DNA from 3 places in the Lactobacillus sp. wkB10 genome. Region 2 is predicted to be linked to each of the others. Evidence: predicted binding sites of a transcription regulator. Region 2 holds the regulator's gene; each other region holds the start of a gene.

Region 1 (6,404 bases), on a different contig from region 2:
TTGCGAGATCAACGTCGTAACCAATTAACTGACCATTTTTTTGTCTAAAGTCCATGGGCACAAAAGTATCATCTACACCAACTGTAACATAGCCGCGTTGCTTTATAAGAGACCAGTTGTCAACTGCATTAGCTTTTCTATTAACTGATATGCCACTGCAGGCAGAGATAAATAAAGTACAGATGAGCGTTGTTATGAGGGCTAAGAGGCGCTTTGTTTTCACTTATATTACCTTCTTATCATCTAATGCTTTTACTTTGAATACCTGATCAGCCACTTGACTGGCAAATTCCATGTCATGAGTGACAATAATTTGCGTCATGTTGTTATTATTTTTAAGTTTTAAAATTATTTCTCCGACTTTTGTTCTTAAAGCAGGATCTAAAGCAGAAGTGGGTTCGTCATAACATAGAATATGGGGTTCCATTGCTAGAGCACGTACAATAGCTACTCTTTGTTGCTGACCTCCAGAAAGCTGATAGGGATAGAGCTGTTCTTTACCAATTAAATCTAGTTGTTTAAGCAATTTTCGCGCACGGGCTTGTGCCTGATCTGTACTTTCTTTTAAAACTAGTGTTGGTGCCAAAGTAATATTTTCGATTACAGTTAAATTGGGGAAAAGCTCATAGCTTTGAAAAACTACTCCGATAATATGACTTTTGCTATCAGGAGCGGCTGGGTCAAACTTTTGCCCATCCCACAAAAAATCACCGGAATCAATTTTTTCTAAACCACTTAAGCAGCGCAGCAAAGTAGTTTTTCCTGCTCCAGATGGTCCTACAATGGCTAAAATTTGTCTGTCAGGAATAGTTAAGTTTAACTTGTTTAAAATCGTACGAGAGCCAAATTTTTTAGTAATGTTTTTAAGTTCTAACATAGTATTGTTTCCCCTAATTTACTTCCACTTTGCAAAATTGTGTTCAATTTTTTTCAGCAAAAATGATGCGATACCTGTCATTAATAGATATATTATACCGACTATCACTAAAGGAATTAGCGTTACATCTCTTGCTGTAGCAACATTGCCAGCACGTAAGAGTTCACCCAAACCAATGACATAGACTAAAGAAGTATCTTTAACTAAGTTGATCACTTCATTGCCAATTGAAGGTATAACTATTTTGCTGACCTGAGGAATAATAATATGGGTCATTGTTTGCCAGTAATTTAATCTTAAAACGCGAGCACTTTCGTATTGACCTACAGGGATTGATTGAAAGCCACCACGGAATATCTCAGCAAAATATGCCGTATAGTTTAAAATAAAAGCGAAAAGTGCTGCATCATAGCGTTCAAAAATGATGCCGACTATAGGCAAACCATAGAAAATAAAAATTAATTGCAGCAAAAGAGGGGTACCCCGCATAATCCAAATGTAAAATTTTAAGATTAACCTTAAGGGCTTAAAATGCGAAAGCAAGCCTAGGCTGACTATAATTCCCAAAGGAATAGAAACAATCAAAGTCCAAAAGAATAAAATTAATGTCATCTTTGCACCTGAAATTAAAGAGGGCATAATTGAAAGGATATAGTTCATTTTTTCTCCTTTTTACTGAAATTAATTTGATTAGAGAGACTAATAGGGCAACTCTTTTAATACCAGCTAAATTATATAAATTGATTAAAAAAATATGTGAAAAAATATATGTTTTAATCATAACATAGTTTTCGAAATTTTATTTAATTAATATAGAAATTTGTAATTTGCTGATAGTTAGTTTAATAAGCATGACATGAAAAAAGCCACTAGCTGTAGCTAATGACTCTTTAAAATGATTTATTGTTGCTCGATTTGAATAGCTGTAGACTTGTCCCAAGACTTAGGTAGTTTGCCCATTTCTTTTAACTTGGCAACGATTTGATCTAGTACAATTTCTCTAGCATGATCATCAGTAATGAAGTCTAGTTTGTCACCATCTATTTCTATTTTAGGAGAGTAATCGTATTTTTCATACCAGGGTTTGTAGTAACGCAAAAGTCTCTTATAGTAATCTTCCAGCGTTGCGTCGTAGCTCAGCTGTTCATAAGGACGTCCTCGTTTTTGAATCCTTTTAATCATAGTGTCATATGAAACCTTAATATGAACAAGCAAATCAGGATTTTTCTTTGGCATGTGCTTAAGTTCACCCATCATATTATTGAGCAGTTCATAATATGTATCAACTTCTTCTTTAGTAGCCCGACCAATGTCTGCATTCATTTGGAAGAAAAGAGCATCTTCATAAATTGAACGATCAAGAACGTTATTATCATCGGTTAATGCATCCTTGATACTACGAAAACGAGTGTTTAGGAAAAACACTTGGAGTAGAAATGCATATTTTTTAGGATCAGCATAAAAAAGTGGCAATACAGGATTGTTATCGACACTTTCATAAAAAGGTTTAGTTCCTAAATACTTAGCTAAAATACTGGTTAAACTGGATTTACCGGCTCCAATTGGCCCGCTTAAAACAATAACTGTCATCACGTTCCTTCTCTATTCTAAATTGCCTATTGCATGCAACTTGTCATCAATTTGACTTAAAACTTCTTTTTTGGCATCTTCATCGCAAATGAAATCATATTTATCGCCATCAATTTTGATCTTGGGAGATGCATCATATTTTTCGTACCAAGGCTCGTAATACTTAATTAGCCTGGCATAGTAATCTTTTAAACTGGGATCAGTACTGATTTGCTCAAATGAACGTCCACGTTTTTTAATGCGCTTAAGCATAGTATCCAGGGAAACATGAATGTAGATTAGTAAATCGGGTTTTTTGCTAGGATTGCCCGGAGTGTCTTCCATCATATTTTCTAGCAAACTATCATATATTTTAAATTCAGTAGGGTCTGCCACTTTACTATCTGCATTCATTTTGAAAAATAGTGCATCTTCATAAATCGAACGATCAGAAACACTGTTTTTTTCTAGAATTGCCTGGTTAATTTGTGCTAAACGGTGGTTAAGCAAGTAGATGTTGAGCAAAAAAGTATAGCGTTTCATGTCTTGGTAATATAAAGGAAGAACAGGATTATTATCAACTCCCTCGTAAAAGGCTTGTGTACCTAAGTGCTCAGCTAAAATACTAGTTAAACTGGATTTACCGGCTCCAATTGGCCCACTTAAAACAATAACTTGGATCACGTTCTTTCTTAAATACAATATATAGATTCTTATTTAGTTTAATACGAGATATAGTGGTAGACAAGGAAAAAGTAAATTTAAATTGTAGTGAAAAAGTCAAGTGATTTTGTATAATACAGAAGTAAAAAGTTGTAGATATTGTCAAAATTGAAAATTTGAACTTATGATTTTAAACTGTGTTACACGTGAAACTAAAATAAATCCTCAAAATTAAACTAATAGTTATTAACTTGCAATAGAGTTAGAGCATGATGGAAATATTTATTCTATAGCAAGCCGTACAGCTTGCATTTAGCTTTTTTATTGTTAAAGCAAACGAAGCTGAAAGCAGTTGTATAATTTAATTCAATTAAAACATGATAATGATATCTCAACTATGAAACAAAATTTTTTTAAGAATATAAAGCAGTTGCACTATTTATATACTGTTGCCAAGAAATAATTCTAAATATAAAAATTAAAAATAGATTGCTTTTATATTATAAAAGCCATAAAATGATAAATAAATTATAAAGATAGTAGAAAATACGTCAAATAAAAAGGGCAAATTAGTATGTTTCATGCCGTAATTGGTACTTAGGGGATTTTTAGAAGGGATGCTAAAGCCCACAATAATTAAATTATTTGAGAGCCTGCAGCTTTGAAATAGGTCAAAGATTAATGTTCTTTGCAAACTGTTTCTCTCAGGAAGATATGTCATTTTAGTATTAGCTCTAAAAATAGATGTTTTGACAGGAAGTAAATCATGGACGATACTATAACAAAATTTTCGCTTTGGACCTACATTAAACGTAATTCAGGCATGTATGTAATTCTGGCCATTTTCTATTTTGGCCGGAATGTAGCACAAACTGCTGCCAGCATTTTTAAAGGTAATGCACTTACTGCTTTGACTCAGCATAATTTAAACGGCTTTATTGTTGATACAGGCTTAAACTTGCTTAGCTGGGGCTTTTTTCTGATTTTCTTTTTTTGTAGTTCACGGTATTCCGCTGTAATCATCAAGGCTGTCGATAATTCCATTAGGAGCGCATTAGCTCATATAATTGGTCGTCAAGAGTATGAAGGTTTTAACAAACACACGGAAGCTGATTATGTTTCCTGGTTTACTAACGATATAAACCAAATTAATCAAGATGGCTTTTTCAGTTTAGAGCAAACATTTAGCAGCGCACTCCTAGGCATTATTGCCAGTGTCATCCTGTTTTTTTACCATCCACTCTTATTTGTAACCACTTTGGTTTTTGCTGTTATTATGATTTTATTTCCCCGTCTTTTTAAGAAAAAGTTGGAGGAATTATCGCAAAAACAAAGCAAGCAAAATGAGGTATTAACGTCAAAAATAACCGATGTTCTTGAGGGCTTTGTCAACCTGCTCACACTTGGTCAGCAAAAATTGCTCAATAAAATAGTTCTTGCGGTATCAGATAAGACCGGACAGGCTCGGGTTAATTACATTACAGAAATGTCCTTTTCTAATGCACTGATTAACCTGATTAGTGTATCTGCTCAAACTATTTTAACTGTTGAATCCGGATATCTGGCCTTTCACAATCAGGTTCCAATTGGTGCTATTTTAATTGTTGGTTCAATGTCCGGGAATGTCTTTGGCAGCTTGACAGAAATCAGTATTGATCTAACTTCAATTCGGGCAGTTCAGCCTATTTTTGACAAATATAATAAATTGGCTAATACACAGGAAAAAACTGGGGATAAGAATGTTGCTCCTTTGACCCAGCAAATTGCATTTAGCAATCTTTCATTCAGCTATCCCAATAATGACAGACCTATTTTAACAAATGTTGCCGGCAGCGTTAAGCGAGGGGAACGAGTGGCCATTGTTGGTCCGTCTGGTTGTGGTAAATCAACCCTCGTAAAATTAATTGGTGGTTTGTTAACAGGCTACCAAGGTTCGCTGACTTGGGATAATGATGAATACAGCGAACTTAATTTTAGTTCGCTGCACAAGCAGATTGCTTACGTTGACCAGTCTGCCTATATTTTTGACGGCAGCCTGCGTTATAACATCACTTTAGATCGGAAGACAACTGACAAAGAAGTTAATGCTGCAATTACGCGTGCCGGTCTCGAAGAGTTTGTTGCTGACAGTGCCAACGGTCTTGACACTGTTTTAAAACACGCTGGTAATAATATTTCAGGTGGTCAAAAGCAACGAATTGCGCTTGCACGACAGTTACTTAATAATCCGCAAGTTATCTTAGCCGATGAAATTACTTCAGCAATAGATGAAAAAGATGGCCAGAAAATTGAACAAAGTCTGCTTGATTTGGACAACATCACTTTAGTCTACATTTCTCATCACTTGCGACCGGAAATCAAAAAGCAATTTGATCAAGTGATTGAATTGGGATGATAGAATGATACATCTTTTAACAACCAATTAAATAAGCTGGTGAAGCCTATTTTCGAGATTGGTAAAAACAAAAACACCTACTAATAAGTATGGTTAATGAAAACAAATCAAACAGATAATTAGGTTTACCTAAAATTCAGGATAAATAAAAAAAGGGAAACCATCAAAATTGAGGTTTGCCTTTTTTGTGTAAGTATTATGATCTTTTTCTAGAATCTGCCACATAAATTTGTCGATTGAGATTGAAAATACTATTTAACTCTAGATTCTTTAGATTCCTTTTTCTTTTCTTCGGCTTTATCTTGAACTTTGTCTTTTTGATCGGTAATTTTTTCCTTTGTATCCTGAGCAGCTCCAGTGATGCGGTCTTGTAAGCTGACAGAATCTTTTTCGTGTTGCTCTTTAGTTTTAATATCAACTACTGTGACGTTAACTTCAACAGTATCAAGACCGGTCATTTCTTTAACTTTTTCTTGAATTTTTTGCTTTATTTGATCGTATAGCTTAGTAATATCAACGCCATATTCTGCAACAATTTCAATGTCAACAGCTACTTGTTTTTTACCAACTTCAACATTTACGCCTGAAGTGACATCATCGCTGTTGACAATTTTATCAGCGATATTTGAGAAAAAGCCACCGTTAACAGTTAACAAACCTTTAATATCTGATAAAGCAATGCCAACAATTTTTTGAATTACTTTTGAATCGTATTTTAAGTCACCTTTAACTTCTGGTTTTGAACTACCTTGATTTGAACTTGATTGTACCATATTGCATATACTCCTTATATAAATTATTTATTCTGTAACATTTTTTTGAATACCGGCCAGTAATGTCCAACTAAAAAGCCGCAGACTAACATCACGATTACGAAAATAGTTTTAAAAAATCCCAGTA
Region 2 (6,404 bases):
TTGTAAACATCTAAAATTAGAGTCAAGATTTTTGAGAACTCACTTTGAACTTGATCTAAAGTCACAAATGTATGACCGTCGTTTAAAGTCATTTCTCGTACACGTTGCAGTCCTGACAGAGCACCAGATTTTTCATATCTGTGCATCATACCTAGTTCTGCAATCCTAATTGGGAGCTCGCGGTATGAACGAATGTGATGTTTGTAAATTTGAATGTGGGAAGGACAATTCATTGGTCGCAGCTCAAGCATTTCACCGTCACCCATATCCATTGGTGGGAACATGTCGTCACGATAGTGTGCCCAGTGGCCTGAAGTCTTATAAGCGTCAACGTTCATTAAAACTGGAGTATAAACGTGTTGGTAGCCGTCAGCGACTTCTTTATCGATAATGTAGCGTTCTACTACCCGGCGAATTGTGGCACCTTTGGGCATCCAGTATGGTAAACCAGCACCAACTTTTGGATCAACAAAGAATAAATCAAGATCACGACCAATTGTTCTATGATCACGTTCTTTAATTTCTTCACGTCTTTTAATGTCCGCATCCAAATCTGCCTTTTTGAAAAATGCTGTACCCGAAATTCTTTGAAGCATAGGATTAGAAGATTGCCCTTTCCAGTAAGCACCGGCAACTGACAATAATTTAAATTGCTTAATTTTTCCTGTGTTAGGCAGTAATGCATCAAAGCCAAAGTCGATAAAGTCGCCTAGTTTGTATACTCGAACTTGGTCACCTTTTTCAGCTTTAAGCATTTCACTCTTATAAGGATCCTCATTGAATACAGCAGCCAATTCATCTTTAGACATTAAGTTAGATTCAATCTTTTCTCCTGCTTTAATTGCTTTTTTGATCGCTTTTTCCAAGTCAGGTAATTCATTGATTTTTATTTGATTTTCTTTATCAGTGTCAACGTAAAAGCCTTCGTCGTCAGCTCCATGTTCACCAAAATGAATCTCAGGATAGGCCTTCTTGGCCACAGCTTCAAGAACGAATGCAACGGTATCACGCAAAATTGCTAAGCCCTCTTTATCCCTGTCGGTAATAATTGCAACTTCCGCATTTTTGTTCACCTTATAGTCTAAAGCAACAATTTGACCATTTACTTTTGCACCAAGAGCTGCTTTACCTAAAGATGTACCAATGCTATGTGCTAAATCAGATATTGAAACAGCATCTGTAAAATCTTTTTTTGAGCCGTCAGGCAAAGTAATCGAAAAACTCATTATTTCCTCCAAAATTTTTATAACAAAAAAATCCCAGTGCAATTAAGCACTGGGACGTTAATTAACGTGGTTCCACCCAAAATTTAGTTCAAGAAAATGAACTATCTCGTTATAGATTGTTAACGGAATCTAACCCATTATCAAAATTTAGGTATGAATGAGTGGATTGCAAGCGCTAATGAAAGCTTTCAGAATAATGCTTTTCTCTCTGAGTTGCGTTGCAACATGTTCATTCATTGGACTTAATTATAACCCAATAATTTTTTAATGCAAGTATATTTTCATTAAAAAATTAAATTATTCTGCATCTTTTATAACTTAGTGACGTCGATTAGGTCCAGATATTACTATTTCCGTTGCTAAAGAACGTATTCTTTCCATTATTCTAGCAGCCTTCACTGGTTCAATTGAACTTTTGGTTTCCTTGAAATGGTCCTCCAAATCAGCCATAGCAAAATTGGACGAGAAAAAGGTTGGCAAAATATTGTCCATTCGAGCCTGTAAAATTACTGCCAAGACCTCGTCTCGTGACCATTGACTTAAATTTTCCGCACCGATATCATCCAATATTAACAAGTCAGAATTAGCAATTTTTTGTACTTCAGTTTGTAAACTATTGTCATTAAAATGACTGGACAAACTAGCAATGAAGGTTGGAACGTGCAGAAAAACGACATATTTTTCCATTGCAGCTACCTGATTTGCCAGTCCTGCTAAAATATACGTTTTACCAATACCAAAATTACCTGATAAATAAAGACCCTTTTGGTGAATATCTTGTGAATACCGATATAAAAAGCGCTGAATAGCAGTCATTACTTCTGCTCTTTCTGGTGTCATTTCAATTTTACTTAAACGAACATCATGCAAACCCTCTGGTAAATTAATTAAACGCAAGTGCTTTTTAATATTAATTTCCTGATCATGAATCAGTTTACTGTCTTCAGGAACAAATTTAAGACTAATGGCATTTTTATTCATTATCAAATCTGGATAATATCCTTTGGTCACAGGATCTTTTTTATGTTGGCTCAGATAAAATTCAAAAAGACTGGGAAGGCTTTTATCAATTATACTGTCATTAAGTTGTGCTCGGTGCTGACTGATAAATTGTTGCACTTTGGGTTCTGCCAAAACTTTTTGCTTAATTTTAGCGGTACTCTCGTCTTCTGCTTTAGCAGTTTGTCCTTTAGCCATAATTTTTTTAATGGGTTGCATTTTATTTCACCTACTTCATGCCGTTTTTATCTTCAAAATTCTTGAAAAATTCTTTTAGCTCCGCACTTGAGACATCAGATTTTAATTTTGGCTTTTGCTTGTTCCAATCAGTGCCCTTTTCAACCGTTTTTCCGGGAGCAAAGCGGTTATACCGCTTGCTTCGCCTTTGTTCTTGTGCTTTTTTCCTCTTGTCCATATAATCCAAGGCCTGAGCACCCGTTTTAACACCATGTTGCAGCCAATCATGCAAAATTTTGTTTGCTAAACGAAAAGAAATGTTGGGGCCACTTTTTAAACAAGCATATGTCAGAATATTAAGTAATTCCGCTGATATTCCCTTATCATTATATAGGCTGTCTAACACTTGATATTCACTCGCATCGACATAATCATTTTTCTCAGCTTTTAAATGATATAAAAACTGTGCCGGAGTATCAGTCTGTGCTTTTTGCAATAATTTTTGCTCTTCCTGATTTAATTGGCTATTATTATCAAATTTGTCAGATATTTTAGCCTTGCTTTGCAAATGTCTGCGAGTAGCACTACCATGAATGCTGTTAGCAATAGTTTGCTTAATTTCTCTCATATTTAAATGATAGTCACCATGCAAACAAGGTATTGCCTCGTCAACAAATTCCTGTTCTGTCAGCCCATATATGCGCATTACTGCGCGAATAGCTTCTTTGTTCTGATCAATTTCACTGCCAGCTATTTGATAAATTTCGAATTGCTGTTTCATAAAATTCCAGTCAATATTATCTTGATCATTAATAGTAGCATAATTGCTTGCAGAATAATTATTCTCTCGAGCCGCTTTTTTAACCTCAATTGAAGGATCTATTGCTTCTTGATCGGATAAATGGAAAACATCCATAAATGAAGCAGAAATATTAGGTGCCTCTTTGATGCCACTTAATTCACTCTTATTTTGTTTAGCTTCTCTGGCAAACTCGTGACTCAATTTGTTAAAGGCAGATACTCCAACTTTTTCTTTTAATAAACTAGCTAAAAGTGCAGTTGTAAAAAATTCACTGCTTGCTGGAACTCTCTTAATTTTGAAACACAAAACCTGACCCATAATTTGGTTATCGAGCAGTCTCGTTTGAATCAAACCAACGGCTTCAAGCTTGTGCAGTGCACCAAACAACTTTTTTATATCACAATCTGTCTGTTCTTGAAGAGTATAGATTCCCTTAGCATCAGAAAGCATTGCCTGTGCACTATAATCTTCATTTAGACTTAAATAGACAGCTAAAGCAAGGGAGCCAATAAGAGGTTGATACAATTTAATTAATATGTGCAAATCTTTAGGAAAAATATCCACTTTGTTGGTAATGAAAAACGGCTGTTTGGGATCATTTGTCTCAAACATAATTAATTACCCTTTTCCCTTTTTGCAATCATATCTTCCATTGTTTTCATAAAGCTGGACATATCTTTAAATTCCCGATAAATGGAAGCAAAACGAATATAGGCCACATCGTCAATTTTTGCCAGCTCATCCATTACCAGTTGACCAATCTTTTTCGAAGAAATCTCGCTAACCCCCTGTTGTCTGACTTTGTTTTCTACATGGTCGACTAGTTCTTCAAATTGTGTACTTGATATCGGCCGCTTTTGACCAGCCGCCATTACGCCATGCAAAATTTTTTTACGATTAAAAGGTTCACGAGTACCATCATTCTTAATCACTAATAAAGGAGTAGTTTCAACTCTTTCAAACGTGGTAAACCGAAAGCCACAGTTTTCGCATTCACGGCGACGTCTAATTGCACGATTTTCATCACTTGGACGTGAATCAATGACTTTTGATGCATTTTTATGACAATTAGGACATTCCATATAAGTCCTCCCCTTTTATTTCAAGAAGCAACTGTGCTAATTTGGATTTCAGATCTTGCTTTGTACCAGTATTATTAATCACAAAATCAGCCAATTTTTCTTTCTGGGACAAGGGCATCTGACTACGAATTCGCTTCAAAGCAGCACCTTTACTTAAATTATCCCTTAACATTAACCGCTTCATTTGCAGAGATTCTGGTATTGCAATCAATAAGGTAAAATCGCAATATTTTTGACCATTTGATTCAAATAAAACTGGTGCATCGACAACAACCAAAGAATTTTTGTTCCGGTTGTTTAGCGCAATTTTAGCCTGTATTTCTTGAAAAATCAACGGATGGGTAATTTCATTTAAAGCTTCAAGCTGCTTTTCATCATCAAAAACAATCTGTCCTAACGCTGAACGATTGATAGATTGGTCTGACTTAAGTATTCTTTTTCCAAACTGTTTTACTACTAGTTCATAACCCTTCTCGCCTTTATTTAAGATATCGTGAGCAATTTGATCGCAGTCTATAACCGGTATTTGTTTTTCTCTAAAAAAAACATCAGCAGTGCTTTTACCACTGGCTATCCCGCCGGTTAAGCCTAAAATCTTTGTCATTTGTAAATCACCTGACACTTAGGACAAAATGTTGTACCTCGTCCGTTTACTTTAATTTTTTCAAGAGGCGTACCACAACGCATGCAAGGTTCACCCTTGTGACCATATACCTGCAACATTTTTTGAAAACCACCTGTCTTACCATTTGCATCTAGATAGGTATGAACTGTAGTACCCCTTTCTGCTATGGCTAATTCTATCAGCGAATTAATTTTATCATGCAGTTCTGCAACTTTTGTATCCGGGATACTATTGGCCATACTTAGTGGGTGAATTTTTGTTTCCCACAAAACCTCATCCACGTAAATGTTACCCAGACCGGCCACTACTGATTGATCAAGCAATGTATTTTTAATATTTTTCTTTTTACGGGCTAAGCCTTTTTGTAAATAAGAAACGGTAAAAGCTGCTGAGTTGGGTTCAACACCTAATTTGCCAATACCAGTTTTTTCTTTTTCTGTTCCGGTTTTTATCAGCTGCATCCGGCCAAACTTACGCACGTCATTATAACGTAAGGCCGAGTTATCGCTAAAAATGATCTGCACGTGATCATGCTTGTCTTTTTTTGTATTTATTTTGACTAAGCGATACTTACCTTCCATGCGTAAATGTGACACTATTGTTAAATTGTCACTGAGACGAATTAGCAGATATTTAGCGTAACGATCTATATTTTCTATCTTTTTTCCAGTTAATTGTCTTGCAAATTCTTTAGCATCTCCGGTAATAATTTTTGGGTACCATACAGTTACTTCTTTGATTGTTTTTCCTTTGATAAGAGGAAGAAGTGTTCGCCTGACAGTTTCAACTTCCGGCATTTCGGGCATTAAAATTACTCCTTACTTCGCAACAAACCAGTTATGACCATATCCAGAGTCAGCTACAAGAGGTATATCAAGTCTCACAGCGGATTGCATAACTTCAGGCACAATTTTTTTGATTGTTTCTAATTCATCTTTTGGTACATCAAAAATCAATTCATCATGAACCTGGACTACCATTTTTGTCTTGAGATGCATGTCATCCAATTTTTTCTGCATGTTAATCATTGCTATTTTAATAATATCTGCAGCTGAACCTTGAATAGGAGAATTGATAGCTGTCCTTTCGGCAAATGAACGGACGTTATAATTTTTGGCGTGAATATCAGGTAAATAACGCCTTCTATGCATTATTGTCTCCGCATAACCTTTTTCACGTGCCACTTGCACAGCTTTATTCATATATTCTTTAACTTGCGGATATTGTTCAAAGTAATTGTCAATAAATTCCTTAGCCTTTTTACGGCTAATATTGAGATTCTTAGACAAGCCATAATCAGAAATACCGTATACAATACCGAAATTAACTGCCTTAGCTCTGCGGCGCATTAGCGGAGTCACATCATCGGTTGACTTAAGATGAAAAATGCGCATTGCGGTGTGAGCATGAATATCATAACCCGTTCTAAAGGCTTCCTGCATCTGCTCATCACCAGAAACTTGTGCTAGTACCCGCAATTCAATTTGAGAATA
Region 3 (6,404 bases), on a different contig from region 2:
CAAAAAAGACATCAGATAAAATTATCTGGTGTCTTTTTAATTGATTATTTTAATTAGCAGAAGCGTTTACTGCCTGAATCAGCGCGTTCCTAAACCCTTCTTCTTCAAGTTTTGTTACGCCTCTAATTGTCGAACCGCCCGGTGTTGTAACTTCATCTTTTAGCTCCTCGGGCAATTTTTTACTAGCAAGTGCTAACTTACTTGTGCCTAAAAGCATCTGGTTAATGATTTCGTATGATGCGGCTCGGTTAACTCCATTCTGTACTGCGGCATCACTTAGAGCTTCAACCATTAAATCAACATAGGCAGGTGTGCAACCAGCTACAGTACCATATATGCCCAACAAATTTTCAGGTACAACGTAAACAGTTCCCATTTGGGTAAAAATGTTTTTGACAGTAGTGATTACTGCCGGCTTTTCATCAGGTACAAAACTGATGACTGTGATACCGGCACCGATTTGTACCGGTGTGTTGGGCACAATTTTGCCAAAAGAAGTTTCTGCTGGCAACTTTTGATTAATTTGAGTCAGATCGCCACCACCAGTTGACAGAATAATGCCGTGATATTTTTGACCTAAATTTTTGATGATTGTTTCAGTGGCAGAACCACCTACTGCTACTATAACTGCTTGACAAGCATTAAAGTCCTCATAATTATTAATCAAACTTAAGTGAAGTTCAGCTGCCATTTTTTGAGCAGTGTGATGGCGTCCACCATTAAAGACATAAATGTCCTCACTGGGATTTTGAGCATTTAACAAGCCCTTAATAATCGCAGAGCCAATCTTACCAGCTCCAATAAATCCAATTTTCATCAGCAATCACCTTTTAAAAATCTGTTTGATCTGGATCATTTGCCACTTGGGCTGCCCCATGCAAACCATCGAGTTTTGCCATATCAGCCTCAGTAATAGTAAAGTCAAAGACCTGCAAATTAGCTTCAAGGCGTTCGCGATGAACTGATTTTGGTAGTGGAACGAAACCATGTTGCAATGACCAGCGTAATAAAACTTGTGCCGGACTCTTATCATAATTCTGCGCAATAGAAACTACCGTGTCATTAGCAAACAAACCACCTCTGCCCAGTGGTGAATATGCTTCGCTCAGAATACCAAGTTCTTTATTATAAGCCGTCACGTCTTCTTCCATATCACTAGGGTTAAGATAAATTTGATTAACGGCAGGACGAATCTTAGCAGTTTTCAGAAGTTCATCTAAGTGTTTACGTCTAAAGTTGGAGACGCCAATTGCACGAATCTTTCCCGCTTGAACTGCCTCTTCCATTGCCTGCCAACTTTCCGCATTCAATTCAGCCCAGTGATCACGCACTGGAGCCGGATTAGGCCAATGGATTAAGTACAAATCAAGATAATCTAAATCCAGTTTAGTTAAACTTTCATCAATTGCAGCTTTAGTTTTCTGGTAACCGTGATGATCATTCCATAACTTAGTCGTTACAAATAAGTCACCCCTGTTGACCCCACTTAATTTAATGCCCCGACCAATACTTTCCTCATTGCCGTAGGCAGCAGCCGTATCGATTAAGCGATAGCCAAGACTTAGCGCATCCTCGACGGTTTTTTGAGCAACTTCACCATCAGGAGTTTGCCAAGTCCCCAGTCCGATAACTGGTATTTTGACGCCATTATTTAATTCATAAGTGTCATGTAAAGATTGAATTTTACTAGTCATAATTTTTCACCTCTCACCAATATTATACCGAACTGAACTATACTTCTACAGAAAAAGATAGTAATTACTGCAGCTGTTTTTGAAAGTCGCTTTTGAGTAAAGTTACAAATTGCGGATAAGTAGTTACTTCATACAGCGGATGAAGATTCATCTTATTCTTGCGCCTGCGGTGGTTATACCAAATGCTGTCAAAACCATATTTTTCTGCTCCTAATATGTCTGACTGCAGTCCATCACCAAAAAAGACTGTATCTTCAGGACCAATATTGGTGTGAGCAAAAAAGTAATCAAAAATCCGGGTATCAGGTTTAGCAAAACCAGCTTCTTGCGATGTCACAATTAAGGAAAAATAATCCTTAATTCCCGCTAATTCCAATCGGTGCCTCTGCATAAAGGTCTCACCGTTACTTAAGACTGTTAAGCAATAATTTTGTTTACGGGCATAACGCAAAGTATCCACAACGCCGGGCAACAATTTATGAGCCTTGCCAAAATACGAACGATATTCATTCATTATTTCTAAGCCATCAACTGCAATACCCAAATTTTCTTTAATAAAATTAGTAAAAGCCATCTTACTGAGCTGATCATAATTGATCTTGCCTTGTTCCAGCTTACGCCACAGTCCTTGATTATATGCATGGTAATCACGTTGCATCTCATCAGTTAACTGCCAATGATGTGCTTTAAAGAGACTATGCAAAGCAAAACTTTCTGTAGCAGCAAAGTCAATCAAAGTATCATCAACATCAAAAATTATTTGTTTATAACGCAAGCAATTTCTTCCTCTCCAAATATTCCTAAGAATATAATGCGTATTCACTAAAATTAGTGTGGAGATTCATTATAACAATATTTCACTGATAAAGGACATAATTAACTATTTTTAAATTTTGCTTACATTGCTACTGCTATTTCACGAAATAAGATATAATATCCTTTAATTTAAGCAAAAGGGGTGATTGGGCATGTTTACATTATTATTGATTTTGTTTCTCATTTGGCTTTTAGTCAAAATGGGAATTGGGATTGTCAAAATCCTGTTTTTCCTTTTAGCTTGTGCTCTTGCTTTCTTTTTCTTAATTCATCTATTTATTCCCGCAATCATTTTTCTAGGTTTAATCTTCCTTTTCTTTGCTGCGGTCAGGCATTAATTTAACTTAAAAAATTAAAGATATATTCAAGCATAATAAGTATTAGATTCAACTTATTGTGCTTTTTTCTTGCTTTGAATTCTATATATTTTTTTCTTAGTCTCAATAGCTTACTCGCACATCAAGTTAAGACTTTTGTTCGTGTTTGTGTGCAATCTTTGCTCTAGCAAATACAAGATATTGTGGTATAGTTCTAACTGTAGCCATAGATGATGTGTCTGTGGAACAATTTACTAGTTTAAGGAGTAACTTTGAATATGAAAAATACGAGCATAACCTTAGATCAGGGTTACATTGATCAAGTGAAACAAAATGTCACTCCCCACTGGGGAGAGCTTGGCTGGGTTACTTACAAACGAACCTATGCCAGATGGCTTCCTGAAAAAAATCGTTCTGAAAATTGGGACGAAACGGTTAAACGCGTAGTTGAGGGGAATATTAATCTGGACCCTCGTCTCAAAGATTCTCCTTCAAAAGAAGTAGTCAACGAATTAACAAACGAAGCTAAGAATTTATTTAAACTAGTTTACGGCCTTGGCGCAACGCCTTCTGGTCGTAATCTGTGGGTTTCTGGTACAGATTACCAAAAGCGCAATGGTGACTCTTTGAATAATTGCTGGTTCATAGCTATTCGTCCGCAAAAATACGGTGACAGTCATATAGTTCCAGATTATTTAAATCAAGATCAAGAAGCAGTTTCAATGCCTTTTTCATTTCTTTTTGACGAATCAATGAAAGGCGGCGGCGTTGGCTTTTCTGTTGTCCAAGATAATATTAAAAAGATTCCTGCAGTTGATAATAAAATTGACTTGACAGTCGTGATTAACAAAAAGAGTGCCTCATACGCAGATTCAATTAAGCTGGGTGCAACGGACAAAGACGAATGGATCAAGCAAAACGATGGTAAATCAGATTATATTTATTATAATTTGCCCGATACCCGTGAAGGCTGGGTTTTAGCTAACGCTCGCTTAATCGACGTGCACTTTAACCAAACCAATTCTGAAAATAAGACGAAACTAGTACTTGACATCAGCAGAATTCGTCCTTACGGAGCTAAGATTCACGGCTTTGGCGGTACAGCCTCTGGTCCTATGCCTTTAGTGGAAATGTTTTTCGATATTAACAACATTATTAACAACCGGGTCGGTGACAATTTAACTTCTGTTGATTGTACTGACATTTGCAACTTAATTGGTAAAACAGTCGTTGCCGGCAACGTAAGAAGATCAGCAGAACTGGCTTTAGGCACTAGTACTGATCAAGACTTTATCGCTATGAAACAGGATAAAGATAAACTCTACCACCACCGCTGGGCATCAAATAACAGTGTGGCAATTGATTCTAACTTTGATGAATATGAACCAATTGCTAACGGCATCAGAGAAAACGGTGAGCCTGGAATAGTTAACCTTGACTTATCTCGTAATTACGGCCGGATCATTGACGGTTATCAAAAAGATATTGACGGTGATGTTGAAGGTACTAACCCTTGTGGAGAAATTTCCCTGGGTAACGGTGAACCTTGCAACCTGTTCGAAGTATTTCCATATATTGCAGAACAAGAAAATTGGGATCTGAAAGACGTTTTCAGATTAGCGACTCGCTACGCAAAACGTGTAACCTTTAGCGACTATGACTGGGAAATTTCCCGTAACATCATTTCCAAGAACAGGAGAATTGGTGTTTCAATGTCAGGTATCCAGGACTGGTTGTTAAATGACTTGGGTCACCGCGTTGTTACCGGCTTTGAAGACAGCATTGATGAAGAAACTGGTGCAAAGATTAAGAAGCCAATTTATGATCCTCAGGGAATTAAAATGGTTACTGATGCTTACCAAGCCGTCATCGATGCTGATAAAGAATACAGTAAGACTTTAAAATGCAACGAATCAATCAAGCACACAACTGTTAAACCTTCAGGTACTGTTGCCAAACTGGCTGGAGCTTCTGAGGGAATGCACTTCCACTATGCCGGTTATCTCATTCAAAGAATCAGGTTCCAAGCTTCTGATCCGCTGCTCAAAGCACTTGACGCTTGCGGTTACTACTCAGAGCCAGATATTTACTCACCAAACACAACTTGTGTTGAATTTCCATTACGTGCTGCTCACGCTGATAGTAAAAACTTTGCTTCGGCTGGTACTGTTTCAATTGAAGAGCAATTTGCTACGCAAGCATTTCTGCAAACTTACTGGTCAGACAACGCCGTCAGCTGCACTGTTACTTTCCAAAGTGACGAAGGAGACAAGATCACTTCACTCTTTAAACAATACCGTCATGTAATTAAGTCAACTTCACTGTTGCCATATTATGGCGGTTCACTCAAACAAGCACCAAAAGAGCCAATCGATAAAGAAAAATACGAGGAAAGAAAAGCACAGATTACCGGCGATGTCGCTCAAGTTTTTGCTGAGCAAAATGATGATCAAAAAGACTTGGAATTAGTTGATCAAACCGATTGTGAATCCGGTGCATGTCCTGTTAAATAAATTATTTAAATAATTTAAGTAGGCGAAATTTTAATCATGAAAAAAAGCAAGTTACCAATTGTTACCAGTGTTGCAGCCATTTTTGCCTTTACTTTATCCGGTTGTCAGAACAATCAGACCCAGCAAAAACCTAAAGCAAACAATAATATTTCTGTTAGCTATGTTTTAGCTACGAAAAAAGATACAGAAAAAAAGACAGTTAAAGTTCCTAAAAAGTCTACTGTTATGACTGGTCTGAAAAAGGCCTGGAAAGTAGACAGCAATAAAGGGTTTATTACTGCAATTGATGGTAAAAAGCAAAATGCCAAAAAGAAAATATACTGGACTTACACCGTTAACGGAAAATACGCTACCAAAGGTGCTAACCAGCAAAAAGTCGCAAGTAACGATAAAGTAAAATTCACTTTAGCAAAAATGAAATAAAAAAGTCCGTGCAAGCGACTAAGTACGAAATATTTTAGTGCTTGCACAAAAAATTTATAGATTGGGAGTTTTTATATGAAAAAAAGCAAATTATCTGTTTTAACCGGAATTGCCACTATTTTTACCTTTACGTTTGCAGGTCTTGAAACAACCCAAAACGTCCAACAGGTTGATGCCAGCAGCAAGATTAAAGTTACTTATACTCTGAAAGTACACAACAAGACTTACAAAAAGAAGACTGTTAAATTGCCTAAGCACTCAACAGTAATGCGCGGTTTAAAGAAATGTTGGAAAGTAAAGAGTACTAATGGTTTTATTACTTCTATTGCTGGCAAGAGCCAAAATCCAAGTAAAAAAATCTATTGGACCTACAGAATTAATGGTAAGTTCGCTCAAAAAGGCGCAGCAATTCAAAAATTGGCAAATAAAGACAAGGTTAAATTTACTTTAGCAAAAACTAGCTTTTAAAGTTTGCTATGGTACGTAATTCAACTAAAAAGTTAGCACTGTTAGCCATTTTAACGGCAATGTGTGTAGCACTGAGAATTTTTAAAATAATTCCTGTGCCGAATGTCCAGCCGGTAACCGATATCTTAATGATTGTAACTTTGAATATCGGTTTTGGATTTGGATTTGCCCTA

What was found. Region 2 encodes NrdR, which represses ribonucleotide reductase genes. Its sites were predicted from a motif close to ACACNATATATNGTGT; they were not measured.
Region 1: a site for NrdR is predicted at 3,172-3,187, ahead of LACWKB10_RS02820 (deoxynucleoside kinase). Genes of this name have one in related genera too.
Region 3: a site for NrdR is predicted at 3,019-3,034, ahead of nrdJ (ribonucleoside-triphosphate reductase, adenosylcobalamin-dependent). Genes of this name have one in related genera too.

What each region holds. Positions count from the first base shown of each region.
Region 1 is NZ_JRJB01000003.1:95,979-102,382, reverse strand. It holds gene LACWKB10_RS02840 (amino acid ABC transporter substrate-binding protein) at 1-223, opposite strand, end outside; gene LACWKB10_RS02835 (amino acid ABC transporter ATP-binding protein) at 224-877, opposite strand; gene LACWKB10_RS02830 (amino acid ABC transporter permease) at 896-1,537, opposite strand; gene LACWKB10_RS02825 (deoxynucleoside kinase) at 1,778-2,467, opposite strand; gene LACWKB10_RS02820 (deoxynucleoside kinase) at 2,480-3,130, opposite strand; gene LACWKB10_RS02815 (ABC transporter ATP-binding protein) at 3,876-5,504, shown strand; gene LACWKB10_RS02810 (Asp23/Gls24 family envelope stress response protein) at 5,756-6,286, opposite strand; gene LACWKB10_RS02805 (DUF2273 domain-containing protein) at 6,301-6,404, opposite strand, start outside.
Region 2 is NZ_JRJB01000007.1:97,402-103,805, reverse strand. It holds gene thrS (threonine--tRNA ligase) at 1-1,226, opposite strand, end outside; gene dnaI (primosomal protein DnaI) at 1,545-2,444, opposite strand; gene LACWKB10_RS06165 (DnaD domain protein) at 2,455-3,816, opposite strand; gene nrdR (transcriptional regulator NrdR) at 3,819-4,286, opposite strand; gene coaE (dephospho-CoA kinase) at 4,273-4,890, opposite strand; gene mutM (DNA-formamidopyrimidine glycosylase) at 4,887-5,717, opposite strand; gene polA (DNA polymerase I) at 5,730-6,404, opposite strand, start outside.
Region 3 is NZ_JRJB01000003.1:207,338-213,741, reverse strand. It holds gene proC (pyrroline-5-carboxylate reductase) at 50-817, opposite strand; gene LACWKB10_RS03340 (aldo/keto reductase) at 831-1,694, opposite strand; gene LACWKB10_RS03335 (YjjG family noncanonical pyrimidine nucleotidase) at 1,759-2,469, opposite strand; gene nrdJ (ribonucleoside-triphosphate reductase, adenosylcobalamin-dependent) at 3,106-5,340, shown strand; gene LACWKB10_RS03320 (DUF4430 domain-containing protein) at 5,377-5,763, shown strand; gene LACWKB10_RS03315 (DUF4430 domain-containing protein) at 5,839-6,231, shown strand; gene LACWKB10_RS03310 (ECF transporter S component) at 6,240-6,404, shown strand, end outside.